2 regions of the Nonomuraea sp. NPDC004702 genome follow, and region 2 is predicted to be linked to the other one. Evidence: riboswitches for the same ligand, from Rfam matches in the RefSeq annotation. Region 2 holds a riboswitch; the other holds the start of a gene.

Region 1 (4,676 bases), on a different contig from region 2:
CACACCTTGACCAGCTCGGCGGCGCCGGTCTTCTCGTCGCAGGCGATCGAGACGTGGTCGTCGCCGGCCTGCCACAGGTTGACGCCCCGCTCGGCGGCGGCGGCCACCACCTCGGCGGCCCTGCCGGGCACGCGGACGAGCACGGTGTCGAAGAACTCGCCGTGCACGACCTCCAGGCCGGCCTCGCGCAGCCCGCCGGCCAGCGCGACGGCGTGCCGGTGCACGCGGTGCGCGATCCGGCGCAGGCCCTCGGGGCCGTGGTAGACGGCGTACATGCCGGCGATCACGGCCAGCAGGACCTGGGCGGTGCAGATGTTGCTGGTGGCCTTCTCCCGGCGGATGTGCTGCTCGCGGGTCTGCAGGGCCAGCCGGTAGGCGGGGTCGCCGTCGACGTCGACCGACACGCCGACCAGACGGCCGGGCATCTGCCGCTGCAGGCCCTCGCGTACGGACATGTAGGCCGCGTGCGGCCCGCCGAACCCGAAGGAGACGCCGAAGCGCTGGGAGGAGCCGACGGCGATGTCGGCGCCCAGCTCGCCGGGGGCGGCCACCAGCGTGAGGGCCAGCAGGTCGGCGGCGGCCACGACGAGCGCGCCCGCCTCGTGCGCCCTGGCGGCCACGTCGCGGAAGTCGCGCAGCCGGCCCGAGGCGCCCGGGTACTGGACGAGCACGCCGAAGCACTCGGGCAGCTCGCCGTCGAGGTCGTGCTCGACCAGCGTGATGCCGAGCGGCTCGGCGCGGGTGGCCAGCACGGCCTTGGTCTGGGGCAGCGTGTCGGCGTCGACCACGAACACGTCGCTCTTGGACTTGCCGGCCCGGCGGGCCAGCGTCATGGCCTCGGCGGCGGCGGTGGCCTCGTCCAGCAGGGAGGCGCCGGCGACGTCGAGGCCGGTCAGGTCGGAGACGACCGTCTGGAAGTTCAGCAGCGCCTCCAGGCGGCCCTGCGAGATCTCCGGCTGGTACGGCGTGTAGGCGGTGTACCAGCCCGGGTTCTCCAGCAGGTTGCGCCGGATGACGGCGGGCGTGACGGTGTCGTAGTAGCCCAGGCCGATCATGGAGGTCAGCACCCGGTTGCGGGAGGCCAGCTCGCGCAGCTCGGCGATGGCCTCGGTCTCGCTCGCGGCGGCCGGCAGCTTGAGCCGGTCCTTGACCCTGATGGCCTCGGGCACGGCCACGGCCACCAGGTCGCCGACGGACTCGAAGCCCACGGCCTCGAGCATGCGCTGCTGCTCGGACTCCGATGGGCCGATGTGCCTGGACGAGAACGGCGGAGCGGACAGGTCGGTCATGGAGGTTGCCTCCCGAGGCTTGGAGACCGGCGCCAGGGCGCGGGCGAGTGCCGGATCTCCCCCTCTGTCATCGCGACGTCATCGCGACCTGAGAGCTTCACCCCACCGTGGGGCTTGCACCGTCGGTGAGGTGCGCCTGGCGGGCGCACCTGCTTTCCAGAGTTGCCTCACCCGAGCGGTACGGGATGCCTGAGAGATTCCGGGGAGGGTTGCTCCTTCGGCGCCCCAGGACCGCAGCCCAGGGACTCTCCCGCACGGGGTCATCAGCCTTACTCTGTCCTAGATTACTACGGCGTGTTCAGCGGTTCAGCTCACCCCGTGCGGCGTGCGCGACGCCGCTTGGCGAGCTCGTCAGCGGGATGGTCGGCCGGGACGGTGTCCTCGACCGCCGCCCGTTCCCCCGGCAGCTCCGCGAGGGAGCCCTCGACCTCTCGCCAGACCCGGCCGAGCGCGATGCCGAACACGCCCTGGCCGCCCTGGAGGAGATCGATCACCTCGTCGGCCGAGGTGCACTCGTAGACGCTGACACCGTCGCTCATGAGCGTGATCTGCGCGAGGTCGGCGACCCCGCGGTCACGCAGATGCTGCACCGCGGTGCGGATCTGCTGCAACGACACCCCGGTGTCGAGCAGCCGCTTGACGACCTTGAGCACCAGGATGTCGCGGAAGCTGTAGAGCCGCTGCGAGCCCGAGCCGTGCGCGGCTCTTATCGTGGGCTCGACCAGGCCCGTGCGCGCCCAGTAGTCGAGCTGCCTGTAGGTGATGCCGGCCGCCGAGCAGGCTGTGGGCCCGCGGTATCCGATGTCGTCGGGCACCGTCGCGGGCTGCTCGTCGAAGAGCAGTCCCTGCTCTCCGGCACGCTGCCGCGCGCTCTCGCGCCGCACCGGATCTTCCTGGCCGGCCGTCTTTCCCTCGCCGCTGCTGACCGCCACGCGGACCTCCGGCTTTCTCTCATCCCATGGCCTGATCTGGGGGTTCGTAAAGGGCGACCACGGGTTTCACTTGCACCGTAGGACCGTGACCATGCTCAGTCAACGATCCGGCTCGGCGCGTCGTGAAGCGTAAATGCACTGAAATACCTACCCCGCCCTGCCGAAGTCCTCGGGAGTGATCGTGTCAAGGAACTCCCTGAACTTCTCCACCTCGTCCTCCTGGTCGTCAGGGATGATCACGCCGGCCTCCTGGACCACCTCTTCGCTGGCGAAGATGCGCGCGCCGGTGCGCAGTGCCAGGGCGATCGAGTCGGAGGGGCGGGCGCTGACCTCCACGCCGTTGGAGAACACCAGGTCGGCGAAGAAGATGCCGTCACGCAGGGCCACGATGTTGACCGCGCGCAGCCCGACGCCGAGCGCGCTCAGCACGTCCCTGAACAGGTCGTGGGTGAGCGGCCGGGGCGGCGGCTCCTCGGCCTGCGCCAGGGCGATCGCGGTCGCCTCGGTCATGCCGATCCAGATCGGAAGGAACCGTTCCCCGTGTGCCTCCTTGAGCAAGACGATCGGCTGATTTGTGGGCATCTCAACTCGAACGCCCACGACCTCCATCTGCAACACGGGCTGCTCCGTATTCGGCCGGCCGGTCGCCCGGCACAGCTGTTGACTGGGTCGTTTCTGCTACACGCTTATGCATTTCAACGTAACACCCGGCAGGCCTGGAATGTGCCCCGGCCTTCCAGCTCTGTGCCCTCAGCGGCCCAGGACAGACCTGACGCCGAGGCGCACCAGGGAGGCGTGCAGGTCGAGCAGGAGCGTGGACAACTCCCTGGCGGCCTCGTCGGCCTCGCCGATGGCGCCGGGCGCGCGCCGCTTGAGTATGGGCGCGACGGTCTGCTCGACCAGCCCGCACTCCCGCTCGGCGGCGGCCTTGACCGCGCGCAGGTGGCGGGCGTGCAGGCCGAAGCGGGCCAGGGCGCCGACGCTGCGCGCGATCTTCAGCGCCTCCTCGTCGTAGCGCCTGGCCACGGGGGCCAGCAGGCCGTAGTCCTCCAGCTCGGCGAGGGTCTCCTCGTCGATGCCGGCCGCCTCCAGCAACTGGGCCCGGTCGTAGCGGATCTCCTGCGTCTGCTGCACCGCGCGCGGACGGCCGAAGCTCTCGGCCATCTTGTCCTTGATCACCCGCAGCGGCAGGTAGTGGTCGCGCTGCTCGGTCAGGATGAACCGCAACTGCTCGACGTGGAGATGGGTGAACTTGCGGTAGCCCGAGGGGCTGCGCTCGGGCTCGATCAGCCCCTCACCCTCCAAAAAGCGGATCTTGGACACGGTGACGTCGGGGAACTCGCCCTGCAGCAGGGCGAGCACCTCCCCGATGCTCATGTGCGAGCGTGCCGCCTGTGAGCTCATGCGCCGGCGTTGACCCTCATCAGGAAGACGAGGCGGAACTTGCCGATCTGCACCTCGTCTCCGGAGTGCAGGGGAACCTCCTCGATGCGCTCCCGGTTGACGTAGGTGCCGTTGAGGCTGCCCACGTCGCGTACGGAGAACTGGCCGCCGCGGTGGCGGTAGAACTCGACGTGGCGACGGGAGACGGTGATGTCGTCGAGGAAGATGTCGCTCTCCGGGTGGCGCCCGGTCGTGGTGAGATCCTTGTCCAGCCGGAACCGGCTGCCCTGGTTGGGCCCCCTGGTGACCGTGAGCAACGCCGTGCCGGGCGGGAGCTGTTCGACCAGCGCCCGTTCGGCCAGGAGCATGTCGCCTGTCTCAGCCTCGTACGCCTCGATTCCCGCGACCGAGATCGTCGACGTGGTGTCCCCGGAGACCTCGGGTCTGGTCAGCGGTGACCCACAGCGGGAACAGAAACGGGCATCCTCGGGGTTGGCGTGCCCGCACTGCGTGCAGTAGACGCTCGGCATCGATCGGCTCGGCCTCCTACCGCGAAGACGCGGCGACGGTGCTGGGGACGCGCCTGCCTTCGCTCTTCAAGTTTGCGAATGCCGCAACTTACGCTGATCAGCGGCAAAGGTCAAGGCGGGGCGCTGGACTGCGGTTCGGACGCTGACAAAGTTACCGCCGCCCCCACCCCGTGGTCCATGCCGCCGCGCGTTTCTACATTACGATCTTGCGGCACTCCGCGCGCACATCTCGGGCGAAGGCTTTTCCGCTACTCTACGTGATCAGACGGCCGCCTGCTCGACCACGCGGGCCCACCGTTCGAGCAGTGCCTGCGCGCTGTCCATGTCGGGGGCCTCGGCCCACAGGTCGGTGACCGGCTCGGCGGCGGCGGGCAAGATCAGCACCCACGACCCGTCGTCGCGGGCGACCCGCACGCCGTCGGTGGTGTCCACGCGCCAGCCGTCGGGCTCGGCCTCGGCGGCCTCGATGACCGAGCGCATCACCGCGCCCTTGGCCGCCCACTGGGTCGGGACGCTCCGCCGCAGCAGCTTGACCTCGGGGA
Region 2 (4,676 bases):
GCCGTGACGCGGCACCCGGCGGCCCTGGGCGACCAGGCCGACGAGGCGGCGGCGGGGCTGGTCGTCCTTGACCGCCTCCAGTGCCGCCCTGCCGACGAAGTCACCGGGCTTGTCGAATTTCACCACTCTGCCCAGCCCCGCGTCGAACGGGGTCAGGTCGGAGCTCAGCTCGTTGCCGTAGAGCGGCATGCCGGCCTCCAGCCTGAGGGTGTCGCGGCTGGACAGACCGGCGGCGCGCAGCCCGTGCGGCTCGCCCGCGGCCTCCAGGGCGCGCCAGAGCGGCACGGCGTCCTGGTTGGCGACGAACAGCTCGAAGCCGTCCTCGCCGGTGTAGCCGGTACGGGCGATGAGCGCCTGGCGGCCGTCGACCACGCCGGGCAGGCCCGCGTAGTACTTGAGACCGTCGAGGTCGGCGTCGGTGAGCGTGGCCAGGATCTCCTGGGCCTCCGGGCCCTGGATCGCGATGAGGGCGTACTGCTGGGAGCGGTCATCGACCGCCGCATCATACGACTTAGTACGATTTTTCAGCTCATCCGCGACCTTGTCGGAGTTCGAGGCGTTGGCCACCACCATGAACTCCTCGTCCGCCAGCCGGTAGACGATGAGGTCGTCGAGCACCCCGCCGCGCTCGTCCACGATCATCGTGTACCTGGCCCGGCCGGGCGCGAGCGCCGACAGGTGGCCGACCAGCGCGTAGTCGAGGGCCTCTCCGGCCTGCGGACCGGTCAGGAAGATCTCGCCCATGTGCGAGAGGTCGAACAGCCCGGCCGCCTCGCGGACGGCTTTGTGCTCCGCGGACTCGCTGCCGTACCGGAGCGGCATGAGCCAGCCGGCGAAGTCGGTCAGCGTGGCGCCTAGGGCCTCGTGGACGTCTCGTAGCGGCGTAGGTCGGGACATTTGTCGCACCTCAGGACAGGATTGGATGCCAGCATCCTCCCCCTCTGTCATGGATGCCTGAGAGCTTCGCCCGAGTTTTACCGGACTTTCACCTTCGGCGAGGCCCCGAGGGCCTGCTTTCCAGAGGTCACCTCCCCGTAAGAACGCCTTACAGGGCTGCCGCGCGGTCCTTTGCCTTGAGAGGTTCGCGGGGAGGGCTTGCTCCTTCAGGGACCCTGACCGGCTGTCAGGGTGCTCTCCCGCACGGTTTCGCCGGTGATGTCCGTCAGCCTAGTGCCGTCATGGGGGTGTTGTCGCGCTTCGCCCTCCACCATCCGCGGCATCCGCGACATCCCGCACGCAGCGAAAAGCGGCCGCGGCCCCGGAGAGGCGGGGTCGCGGCCGCGTTGGTGGCCGCGCGCGAGCCGGTCATGGCAGGTCAGCTCGCACGCGGCAGCTCGGGGCGGGCCGGCGGTGACCGGCCCGCGCGGGATCAGGCCCTACAGACAACAGGCCCTGAGGTCAGGCCCGCGCCCAGAGGGCGGGCACGTTCGGCGGCTCCCAGCCCGGCAGGCTGGTGTGCGCCTGGAGGCAGCGGTAGCTGACCCCCTGGTAGGTGACGACGTCTCCGGCCGTGTACGACTTGTAAGCCGTCCAGGTGGTGCCCTGGCCGTCCCCTCCGACGGTCAGGGTGAAGGACGCGGAGTGGTCCGCCGTCGCCCCGTCGCCGTTGATCCCTATGGTGTACGTCCCCGCCGCGACGCCGCTGGTGGTGGCGATCGTGACGGTGGACGACTGGCCCGCCTGAACCGTGGACGGGCTGAAGGAGACGGTGACCCCGCTCGGCACGTTCCCGGCGGAGAGCGCGACGCTCTGCGCCTGGCCGGACGTGACCTGGGTACTGACCGCCGCGGTAGCCGACTGACCGGCCTGGACCGATGCCGACGACGGGGTCACCGAGATCGAGTAGTCGTTCTCCGTGGGCGTGCTGGTGCCCACGGCGAGCTTCCATATGGCGTACGCGATGGCGTCGGAGTTGCGGTCGAGCGCCGTGGTGTTGATGGCGCTCGGGTAGCTGTCGCAGGCGCTGTGGTAGCAGCGGTCGAACGCCTGCCCGGCCGAGCCGCCCCACTTGGCGGCCTGGGCCGAGCTCTTGACCGCCCCGGCCCCCGTGGCCAGGCCGCCGACCCGGACGCCCGCGCTCTTGAACGAGGCGTGGTCGCTGCGGCCGTCGCCCTCCCTGTCGCCCTCGGTCTGCAGGCCGATGGTGGCGAAGTAGTCGTTGAAGGTGCGCTGGATCGCCGCGTCGTCGTCGTAGACGAAGTAACCGGCGTTGGTCGAGGCGATCATGTCGAAGTTCAGGTACACCTCGACGCCGCTCGCGCCGCCGTTCTGCACGTAGTACCTGGACCCGACCATGCCCGCCTCTTCGGCGCCCCACCAGCCGAACCGCACGTGCTTGGTGAGGGTGGGCTTGCGGGCGGCGAGGGTGAGGGCGTTCTCCAGGAGCGCGGCCGAGCCGGAACCGTTGTCGTTGATCCCGGGGCCGGCCGCGACGCTGTCGAGGTGGGCGCCGAGCATCACGGTCTGGTTGGCCGGGCCGCCCGGCCAGTCGGCGATCAGGTTGCTGCCGCCGCTGAAGTTCTGCACGCGGGTGGTGAAGCCGGCCGCGTCCAGCTTGCCCTTGATGTAGTTCATCGAGGCGGTGAAGCCCGGCCTGCCCGAGGCGCGGTTGCCGCCGTTGCTCGTGGCGATGGACTGCAACTGGCTCAGATGCGCCGTCACGTTCGCGACGGGGATGTCGGGCGCGGGGTCGGCGGCGGCGCCGGCCGGTCCGGCCGGCGTGGTGAGGGTCAGGGCCAACGCGGCGGTGGCCGCGGCGCCCAGCCTGAGCATGGCGTTCACGATCTGTGGCTCCTCAAGGGGGTTGGGCGGCCACCCCGGCGTGGCCGCCCAGGTCGTGCGACTTAGACCGGCTGCCAGAGGGCAGGGGTGTTGGGCGGCTCCCAGCCCGGCAGGCTGGTGTGCGCCTGGAGGCAGCGGTAGCTGGTGCCCTGGTAGGTGACGGTCTGTCCGGCCGTGTAGGCCGTGTACGTCTGCCACGTGGTGCCCTGGCCGCCGCCCACCGTCAGGCTGAAGGAGGCCGAGTGGTCGGCGCTCGCGCCGTCGGCGTTCAGGCTGATCGTGTACGTGCTGGGCGTCACGCCGCTCGTGGTCGCGAACGTCACCGTGGACGACTGCCCGGCGGTGATCGTGGACGGGCTGAAGCTGACCGTCACGCCCGCGGGCACGTTGCTCGCCGCCAGGGCGATGCTCTGCGCCTGACCGGCGGTGACCTGCGTGCTGACCGTGGCGGTGGCCGACTGACCGGCCTGCACCGAGGCCGACGACGGGGTCACGCCGAAGGAGTAGTCGTTCGGCGAGCTCTGCCCGATCTGCAGGTTGTAGGTGGCCTGGCGGTCCACGTCGGCGCCGTCGGCCGTGATGGCGATCGAGTGGCTGCCCTGCGGGCTGCTCGCCGAGGTGGTGATCGTCAGCGTCGAGCTCTGCCCCGCGGTGATGGTGGCCGGGCTGAACGAGGCCGTCACGCCGGCCGGCAGGGTGCCGGTCCGCAGGGTGATCGACTGCGCCGAGCCGCCGGTCACGGTGGTGCTCACCGTGGTCGTGGTGCTCTGGCCGGGGGTGACGCTGCCTGAGGCGGGGTTCAGGTTGACCGAGAAGTCGTTGCTGCCCTGGGTGCAGGTCGGCTCGCCGGACTGGGCCCGTACGCTGACGCCGTCCCAGGCGTTCTTGACCACGTTGAACTCGGTGCAGCTGCCCGGGTACAGGGTCTTGGCGGCCTGGAGGGTGGCGACCCTGGCCTTGGCGTGCGTCCAGGGCTGGGTCTTCATGTTCAGCGCGGACATGAACACCTCACCGGCCTTGCGGATGCCGATGCCGGTGATCGCGGCGCCGTTGTCGCAGCGGGTGCTGGCGGGCTTGCCCGAGGGGTTGGTGCCCTCGGCCACCAGGTAGAACCAGTGGTTCTGCGGGCCGGCCGCCGCGTGCACCTCGGTGTTCGGGATGGAGGCGCTGTAGCAGTTCGGGTGGCTGAGGGCCGACGGGTTGTACATGTTGCGGATCGGCCCGGACCCCGAGAGGTTGACCTCCTCGCCGACCAGGTAGTCCGGCGGGTCGTTCGGGTTGTTGGCGTACGCCTCGGTGAGCGCGCCGAAGATGTCGCCGGTGGACTCGTTCATGCCGCCGGTCTCGTTGCCGCTGCCCGAGCCGCCGCTGGTGAACTGGAAGATGCCGTGGCCGAACTCGTGGCCGACCACGTCCATCGACGTGAGCTGCTGGGAGTTGGCGGAGTTGTGGCCGAAGGAGCCGTACTGGCCGTTCCAGTAGGCGTTGACGTCGGCCAGGCCGACGCGGGCCGGGTAGCCGCCGCCCTGGCCGTTGATGCCGTTGCGGCCGAGCCAGGCGCTCAGCATGTCCCATTCCCGCTGCGCGGCGTAGAGCGCGTCGACGCAGGCAGTCTCCAGGTTCGTGCCCGAGCCGTTGCCCCAGGTGTCGGTGGTCTTCGTGTACGGCGAGCCGTTCTGGCCGCCGCACGCGACGCCGCTCCTGCGGGGGTCGCGCATCGTGTACGAGGGGCTGGTGTCGATGGTGACGGTGCCGACGTAGTAGCTGTTGCCGGTGCCGTCGCGCACCTCGTCCCAGTCGTCGATGACCTTGCCGGTCAGGGCGTCCACGTAGACGTGGAGCTTGGTCTCGTGACCGGCGGCGGTGGCGCCGGTGACGAGGACCTCCCAGGCCAG

Evidence for each region. Region 2 has a riboswitch for glycine ahead of gcvT (glycine cleavage system aminomethyltransferase GcvT). Riboswitches for the same ligand answer to the same signal wherever they lie in the genome.
Region 1: another riboswitch for glycine. It lies ahead of gcvP (aminomethyl-transferring glycine dehydrogenase); the one in region 2 lies ahead of gcvT (glycine cleavage system aminomethyltransferase GcvT).

What each region holds. Positions count from the first base shown of each region.
Region 1 covers NZ_JBSGCE010000055.1:38,839-43,514, reverse strand. Annotated here, with positions in the region: gene gcvP (aminomethyl-transferring glycine dehydrogenase) at 1-1,289, opposite strand, end outside; glycine riboswitch at 1,456-1,552, opposite strand; gene ACWEJ6_RS41765 (MerR family transcriptional regulator) at 1,601-2,221, opposite strand; gene ACWEJ6_RS41760 (bifunctional nuclease family protein) at 2,369-2,839, opposite strand; gene ftsR (transcriptional regulator FtsR) at 2,972-3,598, opposite strand; gene ACWEJ6_RS41750 (FHA domain-containing protein) at 3,622-4,134, opposite strand; gene ACWEJ6_RS41745 (sugar phosphate nucleotidyltransferase) at 4,396-4,676, opposite strand, start outside.
Region 2 covers NZ_JBSGCE010000014.1:168,209-172,884, forward strand. Annotated here, with positions in the region: gene gcvT (glycine cleavage system aminomethyltransferase GcvT) at 1-897, opposite strand, end outside; glycine riboswitch at 932-1,031, opposite strand; glycine riboswitch at 1,052-1,149, opposite strand; gene ACWEJ6_RS19880 (M28 family peptidase) at 1,399-2,772, opposite strand; gene ACWEJ6_RS19885 (M4 family metallopeptidase) at 2,844-4,676, opposite strand, start outside.